DNA from 2 places in the Longispora urticae genome. Region 2 is predicted to be linked to the other one. Evidence: riboswitches for the same ligand, from Rfam matches in the RefSeq annotation. Region 2 holds a riboswitch; the other holds the start of a gene.

Region 1 (7,518 bases), on a different contig from region 2:
CGGGGTCTGCTGGGGGACGTCCGGTCCGGGCGCGTAGCCCGGGGGCACCGCGTCCTGGGCGGTCTCCCGGGGCACCTCCGCGCCCGGGGGCTGGGGCTCGGTCACCGCCGGCCCTCCTCGACGTGCACCCAGTCCCCCTCCGCGACGACGAGCTCGCCGCCCGGTTCGAGGCTGGCGAGCACCTCGTACGCGCTGGGTTCCTCGATGCTCTGGGCGAGCAGCGGGGTCGCGTACATCTTCACGTCGAAGTTGCTGAGCGACCGCCGGTACGCGCCGACCGACTTCCACTCCGTGGCCACGCACCACAGGTCGGGTTCGTCGGGGGCCCGCCCGAAGCGGCCGGAGACGTACCCGGGGCAGGCGGCCAGCGCCCGGAGCGCGGCGTGCGCCCGTTCGGTGAATGCGGCGGTGTCGGTGGCGACCCGGAAGCGATTGACGACGAGCATGCCGTCAACCTACCCGGCTGTCCGAACCGGTAGGCGACCTGACTCACATCTTACGTAACCGAAGTTGACAATCATTCCCATTAGCGAGGAGAGTTGAAGGATGTTCACGCGCCCCCTCGCCCTCGTCGCCGCCGCCGTCCTGGCCACCGGCGCGCTCGCCGCCTGCTCGGGCGCGGACCGCGCCGACGTCGTCGTCTCCGCCTACCCGTTCCAGTGGGTCGCCGAGCGGGTCGGCGGTACCGATATCAAAGTGACGAACCTGGTCAAGCCGGGTGCCGAGCCGCACGACCTGGAGCTGACCGCCGCCCAGACCGCGCTGATCGCCGACGCGAAACTGGTGGTCTACCTGCCGACGTTCCAGCCGGCCGTGGACGACGCCGTCGCGCAGAACGCCAAGGACCGCGCGTTCGACGTGGCCGCCGTGCAGCCGCTCACCGACATCGTCGAGGAGGGCCACTCGGGCAAGGACCCGCACGTCTGGCTCGACCCGACCCGGCTGGCCACGATCGCGGACAAGGTCGCCGAGCGGCTCGGGAAGGTCGACCCCGACCACGCCGACGGGTACCGGACCCGGGCCGCCGCCCTGCGCGTCGAGCTGGAGGCGATCGACAAGGAGTACGCGGCCGGGCTGAAGAACTGCCAGCGCACCGAGATCGTCACGGCGCACGAGTCCTTCGGCTACCTGGCCGCGCGCTACGGGCTGACCCAGGTCGGGATCGCCGGCCTGAGCCCCGACGAGGAGCCCTCGGCCCAGAAGATCGCCGAGATCATCTCCTCCGCCAAGGCGCACAAGGCGACGGTCATCTTCACCGAGGCTCTGGTCAGCCCGAAGGTCGCGGAGACCATCGCCGCCGGGGCGGGCGCGAAGACCGAGGTGCTCGACCCGATCGAGAGCCTGCCGGAGGGCAGTTCGGACGACTACGCCAAGATTATGCGGTCCAACCTCGGCCAGATCCGTGCAGCACTGGGGTGTTCTTGATCCTGCAGACCCGCGACCTCGTCGTCGCCTACGACGGTCGGCCCGTGCTGCGCGGCGTCTCCCTGGGCATCGCGCCCGGCGAGGTCGTCGCGCTGCTCGGCGCCAACGGTTCCGGCAAGTCCACCCTGGTCAAGGCGTGCCTCGGGCTGACCCCCGTCGCGTCGGGCTCGGTCGAGCTGTTCGGTGAGCCGCTGGCGAGACTGAGAAACAGATCCCGGATCGGGTACGTGCCGCAGCGGGTCGGCGCCTCCTCGGGCGTCCCGGCCACGGTCCGCGAGCTCGTGTCGGCCGGCCGGCTGGCCCGCCGCGGCTTCCTGCGCCCGTCGACCGCCGCCGACCGGCGCGCCATCGACTCCGCGCTCGTCGCCGTCGGGCTGTCCTCGATGGCCCGGCAGCCGGTCAGCACCCTGTCGGGCGGCCAGCAGCAGCGGGCCCTGATCGCCCGCGCGCTGTGCGGGGAGCCCGAACTGCTGGTGATGGACGAGCCGACCGCCGGGGTGGACGCGGCCAGCCAGCAGGCGTTCGCCGCCGCGCTCCGCCAGTTCGTCGCGGGCGGCGGCACCGTGGTCGTCGTCCTGCACGAACTCGGCCCGCTGGAGCCCCTGATCACCCGGAGCGTCGTCCTGCACGGCGGGGTGGTGGTGCACGACGGCGCGGCCCCCGAACCGGCCCCGGGGCACGCCTGCCCGGACCACGTGCACGAGCACCCGCACGCGCCGGTCACCACCCCGCGCTGGGAGCTGAACCAGTGAATTTCCTGAGCTACGAGTTCTTTCAGCTGTCCCTGATCGGGGCGCTGCTGATCGGCCTGATCGCGCCCTCGGTGGGCATCTACCTGGTCCAGCGGAAGATGTCGCTGATCGGCGACGGGATCGGGCACGTGGCACTGACCGGCGTCGCGATCGGCTTCCTGCTCAAGACGTCCCCGGTGCTCACCGCCGTTCTCGTCTCGGCGGCCGGCGCGGTGGCGATCGAACTGATCCGGGAACGCGCGAAGGCGTCCGGGGACGTGGCGCTGGCGATGCTGTTCTACGGCGGGATCGCCGGCGGCGTCGTCCTCATCTCGCTGTCGAAACAGGGCACCAACTCGACCCTGCAGTCCTACCTGTTCGGCTCCCTGAACGGGACCTCCCGCAGCGACCTGACCGCGATGCTGGTCCTGGGCGCGGGGGTGCTCGGCGTGACCCTGCTCGGCCGGCCGTGGCTGTTCGCGGTGAGCCAGGACGAGGAACACGCCCGGGTGTCGGGCCTGCCGGTGCGGTTCCTGAACGTCCTGCTCGCCGTCACCACGGCGGTGACCGTCACGACGGCGATGCGTGCCGTCGGGTTGCTCCTGGTCAGCGCGCTGATGGTGGTGCCGGTGGCGACCGCGCAGCAGGTCACCCGGGGCTTCACGGCCACCCTGGTGGCGGCGATGGTGATCGGGGTCACTGTCTCCGGGGCGGGCGTGCTGCTCGCCGCCGAGGTCGACACCCCGCCCGGCGCGTTCATCGTGGTGCTCGCCGTGGGCCTGTTCGTGCTGGTCGCGACCTTCGCGTCCGTACTGCGCCGCCGCAGACCGGTGCGCGCTCCGAACGACACGGCCCATACCGAGCCGCCGGACGTCGTCCTCGGCCCGGTAACGTGAGTGTTATGACTGCGCCCTTACCCAGAAGCACGAAGCAGCGCTCCGCCGTGATGGAGCTGCTCGGCGAGGTGCAGGGCTTCCACAGCGCCCAGGAACTGCACGCCATGCTCCGGGGCAAGGGCGACAAGGTCGGCCTGACGACGGTGTACCGGACGTTGCAGGCCCTCGCCGAGGCCGACGAGGTCGACGTGATGCGCCCGCCCGGCGGCGAGCACCTCTACCGCCGGTGCGGCACGGGGCACCACCACCACCTGGTCTGCCGGAGCTGCGGCAAGGCCGTGGAGGTCGAGGGGCCGGCCGTGGAGCGCTGGGCCGAGAAGATGGCCAGCGACAACGGGTTCGTGGACGTGGCGCACACGTTGGAGATCTTCGGGACCTGCCCGGAGTGCGCGGCCAAGCGCGCCTGACCCGGGCCGAGGCATGACCCCGGCTCCCGCTGGGCCGGCCCGCTAGACGCCGGCCTTCGCGATGTGCGCGTCGAGCTGCCGGCGGACCTTGCGGCGCAGCAGGCCCGCCCCGCCCGGCATCTTCGTGACCAGGGCGGGCAGCCCGCCGAGCGCCTGACCGGCCCAGTACGTCAGGTCGAAGGCGTCCACGTGGTCGATGATCCGGGCGTCGTCGGCGAACCGGTACGCCGCGCGGACCTCGTTGACCACGGGGCGGGCCCCCACCGTGTACCGGGCCGTCCAGTGCGCCAGGGCCTTGGTGTCGCCGGTGACCCGGATGTCGGAGACCTCGGCGCGCAGGTCCGTGCTCCGGGAGGTCAGCATCTGCCACATCGCGCCGATCTCGGGGCCCCGCAGGTCGAACAGCGGGTCACGGAACCGGGCCTCGGGGTGGTAACACGCGGCCATGGCCGAGCCGTCCCTGGCGTCGAGGGCGGCGTACAGCGTGTCGATCGTCTCCAAGATTGCGGACATATGGTGCACCTTACCGGGATCTGAGGCCCAGAGTGGCCAGCTCCAAGGTGGCCAGTGCCGTCACGGTGTCCGGGTCCTTCGCCCGCCAGCCACCGGCGGGATCCTCGGCGGCCGCCCAGAGCTCGCGGAGGCCGGCGGTGCCCAGGGCGCGCAGGGCCAGCAGGTCCTCGCCGGCCGGCTCGTCGCGGAGCATGACGGCGGTGCCGGCCCGCCGGATCCACCGGGTCCGGGCCAGGATCCAGAACAGCAGGATCGGCACGGTGACCGCGACCCCGACCACGATCGCGGTGAACAGGGCGATCTGGCCGACCAGTTCGCTGCCGTCCTTGCCGGTCTCGGCCACCGACTGGGCGACCTTGGCCGCGTCGGCGAGCTTCTCCCCGAGCACCTTGCCGGCGAACGGGATCTTCCGCGCCTCCTCGGCCGCCCCGTTCAGCGAGTCGCGGAGACTGTCGCCGTCCTTGGTGACCCGGTCCGGGATCTGGGCGAGGGTACTGATGGCCTGGTGCAGCAGGTACGCCAGCCAGATCCACAGAGCGGTCCAGCCGACGGCGGAGACGTCCGCCACGATCTGCCGGGTGCGACGGGCCGGCAACTCCGCATAGAGCTTCATACCCCCCAGTGAATAGCAGACAGGGCGCCGAGTCCCGCATCCGTCCAAGGAATCTCACAGTTTCCGGATCCGGGGAAACGGCTGTTGATCTCCAGGTCACGGCCCTGTGCTGCTACGGTGGTGCCCGCATACGACAGGGGAGCGCGAACAGCGCTGAGAGTGCGGGCGACCGCTGACCCTCCACACCTGATCCGGGTAATGCCGGCGAAGGGAGTCGCTCCCCGGCTCACCCCTGGGAGACTTTCACTATGAGTACCAAATGGCGCACTGTGGACATTGTGGTGGTGGCGGTCCTCGCCGTCGCCTTCGGTGTCATCTTCTGGGCGATGGCGGGGCTCTGGGAGGTCGCCGGTAACGCGTTCACCTTCTTCCCGCCCGGCGCGACGATCATCTACGGCGTCTGGCTGCTCCCGGCCGTCCTCGGCGCCCTGATCATCCGCAAGCCCGGCGCGGCCGTGCTGGTGGAGTTCCTCGCCGCGCTCGTCTCGGCGTTCCTCGGCAACAAGTGGGGCATGACGGTGCTGCTCCAGGGCTTCCTGGAGGGCCTCGGCGCGGAGGTGGTGTTCGCGGCGTTCCTCTACCGCAGCTACAGGCTGCCGGTGGCGCTGCTCGCGGCGGCCGGCGCCGGGATCGCGGCGACGGCGTTCGACGTGGTGGCCTGGTACAAGGACTTCGCGTTCGCCTCCTACCAGCTGCCCTACGTCGCGATCGGCACCGTCAGCTCGGTGGTCGTCGCGGGCCTCGGCGGCTACGTCCTGACCCAGGCGCTGGCCCGCACCGGTGTCCTGGACCGGTTCCCCTCCGGCCGGGACCGCGAACTGGTGTGACCCGGCGAAACAGGCCCGCGTCCGCACCGGCCGGGCGGGGAGCGACCGACGCGCCCGGTGCGGCCGGCGGCGCGACGGTCGCCGCGCCCGGCCCGGCCGTGCGGCTGGTCGGCTTCGGCTGGCGGCACGGCGGGCGGCGGGCCTGGGCCCTGCGCGGCGTCGACCTGACCATCGAGCGCGGCGAACGCGTCCTGCTCCTCGGCCCGTCCGGGGCCGGCAAGTCCACCCTGCTGGCCGCCCTCGCCGGCCTGCTCCCGGAGGACTCCGGCGAACGCGAGGGCACCCTGACCGTCGCTGGCACGGCCGGCGTGGTCTTCCAGGACCCGCAGAGCCAGCTCGTGATGTCCCGGTCCGGCGACGACGTGGCGTTCGGGCTGGAGAACCTGGGCGTGCCGCGCGCGGAGATCTGGCCCCGGGTGGACGGCACGCTCCGGCTGGTCGGCTTCCCGTACCCGCGGGACCGGCCCGTGGACGCGCTGTCCGGCGGCGAGCAGCAGCGGCTCGCCCTGGCCGGGGCGCTGGTGGCCCGGCCGGACCTGTTGCTGCTGGACGAGCCGACCGCCAATCTCGATCCGGTCGGGGCGGAACTGGTCCGCGCGGCGATCGGGCGGGCGGTGGGTGACACGACGATGGTGCTGGTGGAGCACCGGGTGGCCGAGGCGCTGCCGCTGGTGGACCGGGTGGTGGTGCTGGAGCCGGGCGGCGGGGTGCTGGCCGACGGGGTGCCGGCCGAGGTGTTCGCGCGGCACGGTGGGGCGTTGGCGGCGGCCGGGGTGTGGGTGCCGGGGTTCACGGGGGCGGGGACCAGGGCCCCCGGTACCCGTCGAGGTGTGGTCGAGGATCTGCTGACCGGGGAGGGGCTCACCCTCCGGTATGCCGGTGCGACGACGACGGCCCTCGCTCCGACCGATGTCCGGGTACGCGCCGGGGAGGTCCTCGCCCTCGTCGGCCCCAACGGCGCGGGCAAGTCGAGCCTGGCGCTCCTGCTGGGCGGCCTGCTGGCCCCCACCACGGGCACGCTCACCTCGTCACTCGCCCCGGAGCCGCCGCACCGCTGGCCGGCGCGCGACCTGGCCCGGCGGATCGGTTCGGTGTTCCAGAACCCGGAGCACCAGTTCGTGACGAACCGGGTCGTGGACGAACTGACGCTGGCCGCCCCGCGCGAACGGGCCGAGGAGCTGCTCGAACGGCTGGGGCTGGCCCGGTTGGCGGCGGCGAACCCGTACACCCTGTCGGGCGGGGAGCAGCGCCGGCTGTCGGTGGCGACGGCGCTCGCGGCGGCCCCGCGCGTCCTGGTGCTGGACGAGCCGACGTTCGGCCAGGACCTGCGGACATGGCGCGAGCTGGTGGTACTGATCGGGGAACTGCGGGACTCCGGGCACGGCCTGGCCATCGTCACGCACGACGCGGACTTCGTGGCGGCGTGCGCGGACCGGGTGCAGCGGCTGCCCGGCGGGGTGCCGGCGTGACCGCGCCCGGGGTGGTGGCATGAGGTTCGGGGAACCGTTGGTGGTCCGGGAGACCGCGCTCGCCCGGCGCTCGCCCGTGGCCAAGCTCGGCGCGGCGACGATCCTGTCGTTCGCGCTGCTCAGCACGCTGGACGCCGTCGCGCCGGCCATCGCGCTCGTCGGCACGCTCGCCGTGGTGCCGCTGTTCGGCATCCCGCTCGGCCGGTTGGCCCGGCGGTGCTGGCCGCTGCTGCTGTCCGCCGTGGGCATGGTGATCGCGACCGCGCTGTTCGCGGCCGAACCCACCGGCGAGCACCTGTTCTGGGGCGTGACCACCGGCTCGGTCGGCAACGGGTTCAGCCTGGCCCTGCGGCTGCTGGCCGTGGCGCTGCCGGGCGTGGTGGCGTTCGCGACGATCGACCCGACGGACCTCGCCGACGCGCTGATCCAGCAGATGCGGCTGTCGCCGCGGTACGCGATCGGCACCCTCGCCGCCCTGCGCCTGCTGCCCCTGCTCGCCGACGAGTGGCGGCTCCTGGTGCTGGCCCGCCGCGCCCGGGGGGTCGCGGCGCACGGGCCGGTGTCCTGGGCCAGGATCACGGCGGGTACGGCGTTCGCGCTGCTCGTGGGGGCGATCCGCAAGGGGGTCCGGCTGGCC
Region 2 (7,518 bases):
CCAAGCCGGACGGCGTACCCGCCGATGTGGTGTTCGACGGGATCTACAGCAACCCGCCCATCCACGTGGGCAAGGAGGCGCTGCACGACATGCTCCGGCTCTGGCTGCCCCGGCTCGGCCCGGACGCGCTGGCCTGGCTCGTCGTCGCCCGGCACCTCGGCGGCGACTCGCTGCGCGACTGGCTGGAGGCCGAGGGCTGGGTGGCGGAGAAGCACGCCAGCCAGAAGGGGTACCGCATCCTGAAAGTCGGTCGCGCGGAGACCGAGTAGGCCGGAGGATGCCACCGTGGGATACATAGACGTCGCAGGGGTCGGGTTCACGCTGCCGGATGGCCGTGAGCTGTTTCGGGACGTGTCGTTCCGGGTCGGGGAGGGCGCCAAGGTCGCGCTCGTCGGGCCCAACGGCGCGGGGAAGACGACCCTGCTGCGGATGGTCGCCGGCGACCTGCACAGCAAGGAGGGCGCCATCGCCCGGGTCGGCGGGCTCGGCGTGATGCGGCAGTTCTTCCGCCCCGTGGTCGGCCGGTTCGACGACGACGTGCCGTGGAGCATGGTCGACCGCGAGGACGCCACCCTCGCCGAACTCGCGATGACCCTCGCGCCGGTCCGGGTCCGGGCCGCCGGGCTCGCCCTGGCCCGCGCCGAGGCCGCGTTGTCGGACAGCGAGAAGACCCAGATGCGGTACGCGACGGCGCTGTCCGCCTGGGGCGAGGTCGGCGGGTACGAGGCGGAGGTCGCCTTCGACACCGCCAGCGTCTCCGTCCTCGACATCCCCTGGGACACCGCCCGGCACCGGCTCGTGCGCACCCTGTCCGGCGGCGAGCAGAAACGCTTCGTCCTCGAACTGCTCCTCCGCGGCCCCGACGAGGTCCTCCTCCTCGACGAGCCGGACAACTTCCTCGACGTCCCCGCGAAACGCTGGCTCGAACAGCGCCTCCGAGAGTCCCCGAAGAGCGTCCTGTACGTCAGCCACGACCGCGAACTCCTCGCCAACACCGCCGACCGGGTCGTCGCCGTCGAGGGCGGTTCCGCGTGGACGCATCCGGGCGGGTTCGCCAGCTGGCACGAGGCCCGGGTCAACCGGCACGACAGCATGGAGGAGACCCGGCGGCGCTGGGACGAGGAGCACCAGAAGCTCAAGGACCTGGTGCTGATGTACAAGCAGAAGGCCGCCTACAACGACGGGCTGGCCTCGCGGTACCAGGCGGCGAAGACCCGGCTCGCCAAGTTCGAGGGCGACGGGCCGCCACCGCTGCCGCCGAAGGACCAGGACATCCGGATGAAGCTCGACGGCGGCCGGACCGCCAAACGCTCCGTCATCTGCGAACAGCTGGAACTCGACGACCTGACGTTCCCGTTCGACTTCGAGGTCTGGTACGGCGACCGGGTCGCGGTCCTCGGCGCCAACGGCACCGGCAAGTCCCACTTCCTCCGCCTACTCGGCCGGGGCGGCACGGACCCGCTGGAGGTGCCCCTCGTGGAGCTGGCCCCCGTCGCGCACGGCGGGGTCGCCCGGCTCGGCGCGCGGGTCCGGCCCGGACACTTCTCCCAGGTGCACGACCGGCCCGAACTGCACGACAAGACCCTGGTCGAGATCCTCTGGCGGGGCGACGACTACCGGGCCGGCCGGGTCCGGCACGACGCGATGAACGTCCTCGGCCGGTACGAGCTGGCCGCGCAGGGGGACCAGACGTTCGGCACCCTGTCCGGCGGGCAGCAGGCCCGGTTCCTCGTCCTGATGCTGGAGCTGTCCGGGGCCACGTTGCTGCTGCTCGACGAGCCGACGGACAACCTGGACCTGGCGTCCGCCGAGGCGCTGGAGGAGGGGCTGAAGGGGTTCGAAGGGACCGTGATCGCGGTGACCCACGACCGGTGGTTCACCCGGGGGTTCGACCGGTTCCTGCTGTTCGGGACCGACGGGGAGGTCACCGAGGTGCCGGAGCCGGTGTGGGACGTGCGCTGACGCTGATGTGGGGCGCGCCGGTTCGCGCGCCCCGCCCGCCGGCTCAGGAGTTGTAGCGCCAGAGCTCCCAGCCGCCCGGCCCGTGGTGCGTCACGTGGCCGTGGTCCGGGTCCAGCCACTCGTCGCCGTGCTCCGTCGGCACCAGCATCGTCGGCTGACCGTTCCTGAGCAGCCGGTACGTGTGCCCCGGCTCCGTCCACGCGCCGCCCGCCACCGTCCAGGTCACGCCGTCGTGGTGCAGGCCGTAGCTCTCGCCGGGGACGAGCCAGTAGGCGTACACGCCGTCGCCCTCCTCCGCCTGGTCGTCGTGCAGGCAGAGCGTGAGGATCCGGTGCAGGCCGTCGGCCTCGTGGGTGTCCAGTGTGCCCAGTGCCGTCGCGGTGTCCTCCGTCATGACTGCCTCGCCAGCACCTTGACCCGGGACGCGCCGTCGCACACCGCCTGGGTGGTCGACCACACCTTCGCGGTGGCCAGTGCCTGCACCCGGGTGTCGAACACCGCCATCCGGGTGATCGGTTCGGGGAACTCGCCGGTGACCTTGGTCATCAGCACCTGGTACGTCATCGTCATGCCGCCCACCGTCCGTCCGACGGGGACGACGGTGCCACGACATTGGAACGACATTGAAACGACATTCCATTTTGGTACAGCTGTATAGGCGGAACCACGTCATCGGTACGACATTGGGACGACGTTTCCCGCTGACGCTGGATGAGGGAAAGGCGCGGAGGTAGCGTCGGAATCCGGGCTGCGGAAGGCGGGGGCGGTGGACCGGACTCGACTCGAATATCTGATCCGGCGGAGCGAACACACCATCGACGAGTGGTGCGCGCGGTTCGACCGGGCCGCGCGGGTCCTGGGCGAGCCGGCCACGCTGTCGACCCGCCAACTACAGCGGTGGATGGCCGGACAGGTGGGAAACGCCAGGCCGTCGGCGCGGCGGGTGGCGAGCACGCTGTGGCAGGAGCCTTTCGCTGTGCTCGTCGGCCCGGTCACCACTTCCGCCGTGTCGTGGCCGCGTTCGCCGGTTCTGGAGCGCACCGCCGCGCATGAGGCCGCCCTGGAGTCCACCGAACATGTTCGCCGGATCGGGGGCGCTGTGGACGACGCGACCATCGGACAATTGCAGGCGGAGGTGCGCCGGTTGGCGTACACCTATGTGGAAGTTCCGCCCTTGCTCTTTCTCGCCGAGGCACGCCGGGCCCGCGACTTCGCCTACACCCTTCTAGAACGCACCCGCCGCCCTGGTCAGTTGACCGACCTGTATCTCATTGCGGGCCAACTCTGCGGTCTGATGTCCTCCGCCTCCTTCGACATGGCGGCCTGGGCTCCCGCCATCGCCCAGGCGAAAGCCGCCTACCGCTACGCCGAACTGATCGACCACGCCCCGCTCCGGACCTGGGCCCGGGGCAACATGGCCCTGATGTCCTACTGGACCGGCAGACCGGGCCAGGCGGTCGTGCACGTCGAGGCGGCTCTCGCGAGCCATCCGGTGGGGGCGGCCGCCGCCGGACTGCGCTGCATCGAGGCCCGGGCCTGGGCCTGCCTCGGGGCCGCCGACAAGGTCCGCCTCGCAGAACGCGACCGGCACAGTCGGACCGTTCCGTCCCGGGCGCGCATCGACCTCGCGACCGCCGAGGTCCTGAACGGTCACATCGATGCGGCGACGAAGATCCTGAACCCGATGCAGCAGCGTGTGCACAGCCTCACCGAACGGTTGCTGCAGCTGAGGCAGGCTCTGGGCGGCGCGCGGTGGTTGTTCGACCGGCAGGCGACGGAGTTGCAGGACCGGATCCGGACCTTCCATCGCGAGGCGGACGTGCAGGCCCTACCGGAATGACCGCCATCGCGTGAGGAGTTCGGTCTCCTTGTCCGGTGCCAGCCCGTGCTCGTTCTGGCGTTCGTGGCGGGTCGGGTGACCGGTGCGGAGCCAGGTCCACGTGTCGGCGACTGTTTCCCGGAGCGGACGGCACTCCAGGCCGGCGGCTCGGGCGCTCGACCCGTCGACCGCCCAGGTGCCTGGTGCGGTCCGCCACAGCGGGATCTCCGTCCATTGGCGCACCTCCTGCGCGGTGAGCCAGTCCGACGGGATCCACACCAGGTCCGCAGTCCCACCTGTGACCTCGACGCAGGTCCGTAGTAGCTCGCCGTAGGTGGCGTGCGCGGGAGGGGCGACCGTGTTGTGGACGCCCGTGGCCTCCGCCGACGCCAAGCGGAGCAGGAACGTGGCGAGGTCGCGCACATCGATCGGCTGGACAGGCTGGTCGGGGCCGCCGGCCGCGAGCATCGCCCCGCCTCGGGCGGCGCGGAGCAGCAGCCACGGCAGCCGACCGACGTACTCGTGCGGACCCAGGATCACGCCCGGACGAAGGATCAGCGTGTCGGTGCCGAAGACCTGCTGGGCGACCAGTTCGCAGCCAGCCTTGAGCGTGCCGTAGCCGGCGGTCGGACTCATCGCGTCGATGGCCGGATCGGCCCGGCTCGCTGTCGGGGACGACGGCCACAACGATGACCCCTCCGAGACTGGAGCCGCAGGCCAGCCCTGGTACGCCGACACCGTGGACATCAGCACGTAGCGGCAGGCACACGGGCGCAGTGCCCTGGCCGAGCGACCCACGTCGGCGGGCTCGCGGGCACTCGTGTCCACGACGACGTCCCAGGGCCCGGCCTCGGTCAACCGGCTCAGGTCGGCGGTCGAGGTCCGGTCCCCGCGCACGGAGCGCACGCCGGGGACATCCTCGCCGGTCAGTCCGCGGTTGAAACACGTCACGGACCAGCCCCGCGCGAGGGCGCCCTCCGCCGCGTACCGGCCGAGGAGCCATGTGCCACCCAGCACCAGCATCCGCATGTACCCATCATCGCGGCGCCCGGCAAACCATGGTGAACGGGGCGTAGCCGTGCAGTGAGGCATCAGTTACGCGGCGCTTCCCTCCTCGGCTGAGGTGCGCTAACGTGTGCCGCAAGAGAACCCACGGGAGTCCGGTAGACCGGGCTGAGAGGGCGGATGTGAGCCGCCGACCGTAGAACCTGATCCGGATCATGCCGGCGCAGGGAGGAGATTCATCATGCTCGGTCGCCTCCATGTCCTCACCGACGCCCGACCCGGGCGGGACGCCGTCGCTGTCGCCCGGGCCGCGTTGGCCGCGGGCGCACCCCTTTTCCAGGTACGGGTGGAAGACGGCGTGCACGACCGCGACTTCCTCGACTTCGCCGCCGAGATCCGGGCGTTGTGCCGGGTCTACGGGGCGACGTGCCTCATCAACGACCGGGTCGACATCGCGCTGGCCGTGCAGGCGGACGGCGTGCACCTCGGCGCCCTCGACCTGCCCGTTTCCGTGGCCCGGCGGCTCCTGGGCTCCTCCGCGATCATCGGTGCGACGTCCCGCGACGCCGTCGGGGCCCGGGCCGCCCTGGTCGACGGGGCCGACTACGTGGGCGTCGGGCCCTGCTACCACACGTCCACGAAGGACGGACTGTCCGACCCGATCGGCCCTGCCGGGCTGGAGGCGGCGGCGCACGTCGGGCTGCCTGCCATCGCGATCGGCGGCGTCACCCTCGAACGGGTCCCCGAACTGCTGGAGGCCGGGGCGTACGGCGTCGCCGTGGTCGGCGCGGTCAGTGCGGCCGACGATCCCGGGGTGGCCACGAAGGCGCTGCTCAGGGCCCTGTCATGAAGGTCGCGGTCCAGGGGGCCGGGATCATCGGGTTGTCCGTCGCGTGGCGCGCGCTGTCGGCGGGCCTCGACGTCACGGTGTACGACGACGACCCCGCCCGGGGCGCCTCCAACGTCGCGGCCGGCATGCTCGCCCCCGTCGCCGAGGCCTACTTCGGCGAGGCCGACCTGCTCCGGTTGTCGCTGGCCAGTGCCGCGCGGTGGCCGGAGTTCGCGGCCGGGCTCGGCGAGGTCGGCTACCGCGACGACGGCACGCTGCTCGTCGGGCGGACAGGCGACGACCTGCGCGAACTCGCCCGCCTCCTCCAGCTGTACACGGACTGGGACCTGCCGGCCGAGAAGGTGGATCCGCGCGCGTTGGAGCCCTCGTTGACGCCCCGGCTCCGGGGTGGGCTGCTGACGCCCGGTGACCACCAGGTGGATCCGCGACGGGTACTGGCGGCGCTGCGTGACCGGGTGCCGGTGGCCGGGTACCCGCCGGACGGGGTCGATGTGACGGTGGTCGCCACCGGGGCCTGGGCCGGGCGGCTCGGTGGCGCGGCCGGCGTCCCCGGCGGGCTCGGCGGTGCGGTCGCCCCGAGCGGCGCGGTGGCCGGGTTGCCCGTGCGGCCCGTGCACGGCGAGGTGCTCCGGCTGCGCGGGAAGCCGTCGATCCGGCACGTGATCCGGGGCTACATTGACGGGAAATATGTCTATATTGTGCCGCGAAAGGACGGGGAGGTCGTCGTGGGCGCCACCACCGCCGAGCGCGGCTTCTCCACCCGGGTCACCGCCGAGGGCGTCCGCGACCTCCTCGACACCGCGATCGAGGTCCTCCCGGAACTGGCCGAGTACGAGCTGGTGGAGGCGCGGGCCGGCCTGCGCCCCGGTACCCCGGACAACGCCCCGCTGATCGGCTGGCTCGACGACCGCACGCTCGCCGCGACCGGGCACTACCGGCACGGCGTCCTGCTCGCACCCATCACCGCCGAGGTGGTCACGGCGCTGCTCCTGAACCGGGAACCCAGCGTCGACCTCGCGCCCTTCGCCCCCGGGAGGTTTTCGTGAAGATAGTCGTCAACGGCGTGGAGACCGAGTTCGAGGGGACGGTGTCGGCGCTCACCGGGGACCGGCGCGGGGTGGCCGTCGCGGTCAACGGGACCGTGGTGCCCCGGAGCACGTGGACGTCCACGGCGTTGGCCGACGGCGACGTGGTGGAGCTGCTCACGGCGGTGCAGGGTGGCTAGCCCGAACGGCGACCCGCTCGTCATCGCCGGCGAGACCCTGCACTCCCGACTCATCCTCGGCACCGGCGGCGCGGCCAGCCTCACCGCCCTCCGCGAGGCCGTCGAGGCCTCCGGCACCGCCATGGTCACCGTCGCCCTCCGTCGCCTCGACCCGAACGCCCCCGGCGGCCTGCTGGAGATGCTCGACGAGACCGGCGTGCGGATCCTGCCCAACACCGCCGGCTGCTACACCGCCACCGAGGCGGTCAAGCTCGCCCACCTGGCCCGGGAGGCGTTCGAGACGCACTGGGTGAAGCTCGAGGTGATCGGGGACGACCGGACCCTGCTGCCGGACGCCGTCGAGCTCGTGGCCGCCGCCGCCCGGCTGGTGGACGACGGGTTCGTGGTGCTGCCGTACACGACCGACGATCCGGTGCTCGCGCGGCGGCTGGTCGACGTCGGGTGCGCGGCGGTCATGCCGGCCGGGGCGCCGATCGGGTCGGGGGCGGGGATCCGGAACCCGTACAACCTCGCGTTGATCCGGGAGATGGTGTCGGTACCCGTCATCCTCGACGCCGGGATCGGCACCGCCTCGGACGCGGCCCTCGCGATGGAACTGGGCTGCGACGCCGTGCTGCTGGCCAGCGCGGTGACCCGGGCGGCCGATCCGACCCGGAT

What was found. Region 2 has a riboswitch for thiamine pyrophosphate ahead of thiE (thiamine phosphate synthase). Riboswitches for the same ligand answer to the same signal wherever they lie in the genome.
Region 1: linked by a shared signal. The riboswitch ahead of PT931_RS07465 (ECF transporter S component) and the one ahead of thiE (thiamine phosphate synthase) in region 2 are both predicted to bind thiamine pyrophosphate.

What each region holds. Positions count from the first base shown of each region.
Region 1 is NZ_JAQZSH010000014.1:293-7,810, reverse strand. It holds gene PT931_RS07505 (hypothetical protein) at 1-105, opposite strand, end outside; gene PT931_RS07500 (antibiotic biosynthesis monooxygenase) at 102-446, opposite strand; gene PT931_RS07495 (metal ABC transporter substrate-binding protein) at 547-1,425, shown strand; gene PT931_RS07490 (metal ABC transporter ATP-binding protein) at 1,416-2,177, shown strand; gene PT931_RS07485 (metal ABC transporter permease) at 2,174-3,052, shown strand; gene PT931_RS07480 (Fur family transcriptional regulator) at 3,058-3,459, shown strand; gene PT931_RS07475 (nuclear transport factor 2 family protein) at 3,502-3,972, opposite strand; gene PT931_RS07470 (hypothetical protein) at 3,983-4,585, opposite strand; TPP riboswitch at 4,711-4,815, shown strand; gene PT931_RS07465 (ECF transporter S component) at 4,834-5,412, shown strand; gene PT931_RS07460 (ABC transporter ATP-binding protein) at 5,511-6,881, shown strand; gene PT931_RS07455 (energy-coupling factor transporter transmembrane component T family protein) at 6,901-7,518, shown strand, end outside.
Region 2 is NZ_JAQZSH010000035.1:248,492-256,009, reverse strand. It holds gene PT931_RS23720 (class I SAM-dependent methyltransferase) at 1-269, shown strand, start outside; gene PT931_RS23715 (ABC-F family ATP-binding cassette domain-containing protein) at 286-1,962, shown strand; gene PT931_RS23710 (hypothetical protein) at 2,006-2,356, opposite strand; gene PT931_RS23705 (hypothetical protein) at 2,353-2,532, opposite strand; gene PT931_RS23700 (hypothetical protein) at 2,729-3,802, shown strand; gene PT931_RS23695 (NAD-dependent epimerase/dehydratase family protein) at 3,791-4,810, opposite strand; TPP riboswitch at 4,924-5,033, shown strand; gene thiE (thiamine phosphate synthase) at 5,028-5,636, shown strand; gene thiO (glycine oxidase ThiO) at 5,633-6,682, shown strand; gene thiS (sulfur carrier protein ThiS) at 6,679-6,861, shown strand; gene PT931_RS23675 (thiazole synthase) at 6,854-7,518, shown strand, end outside.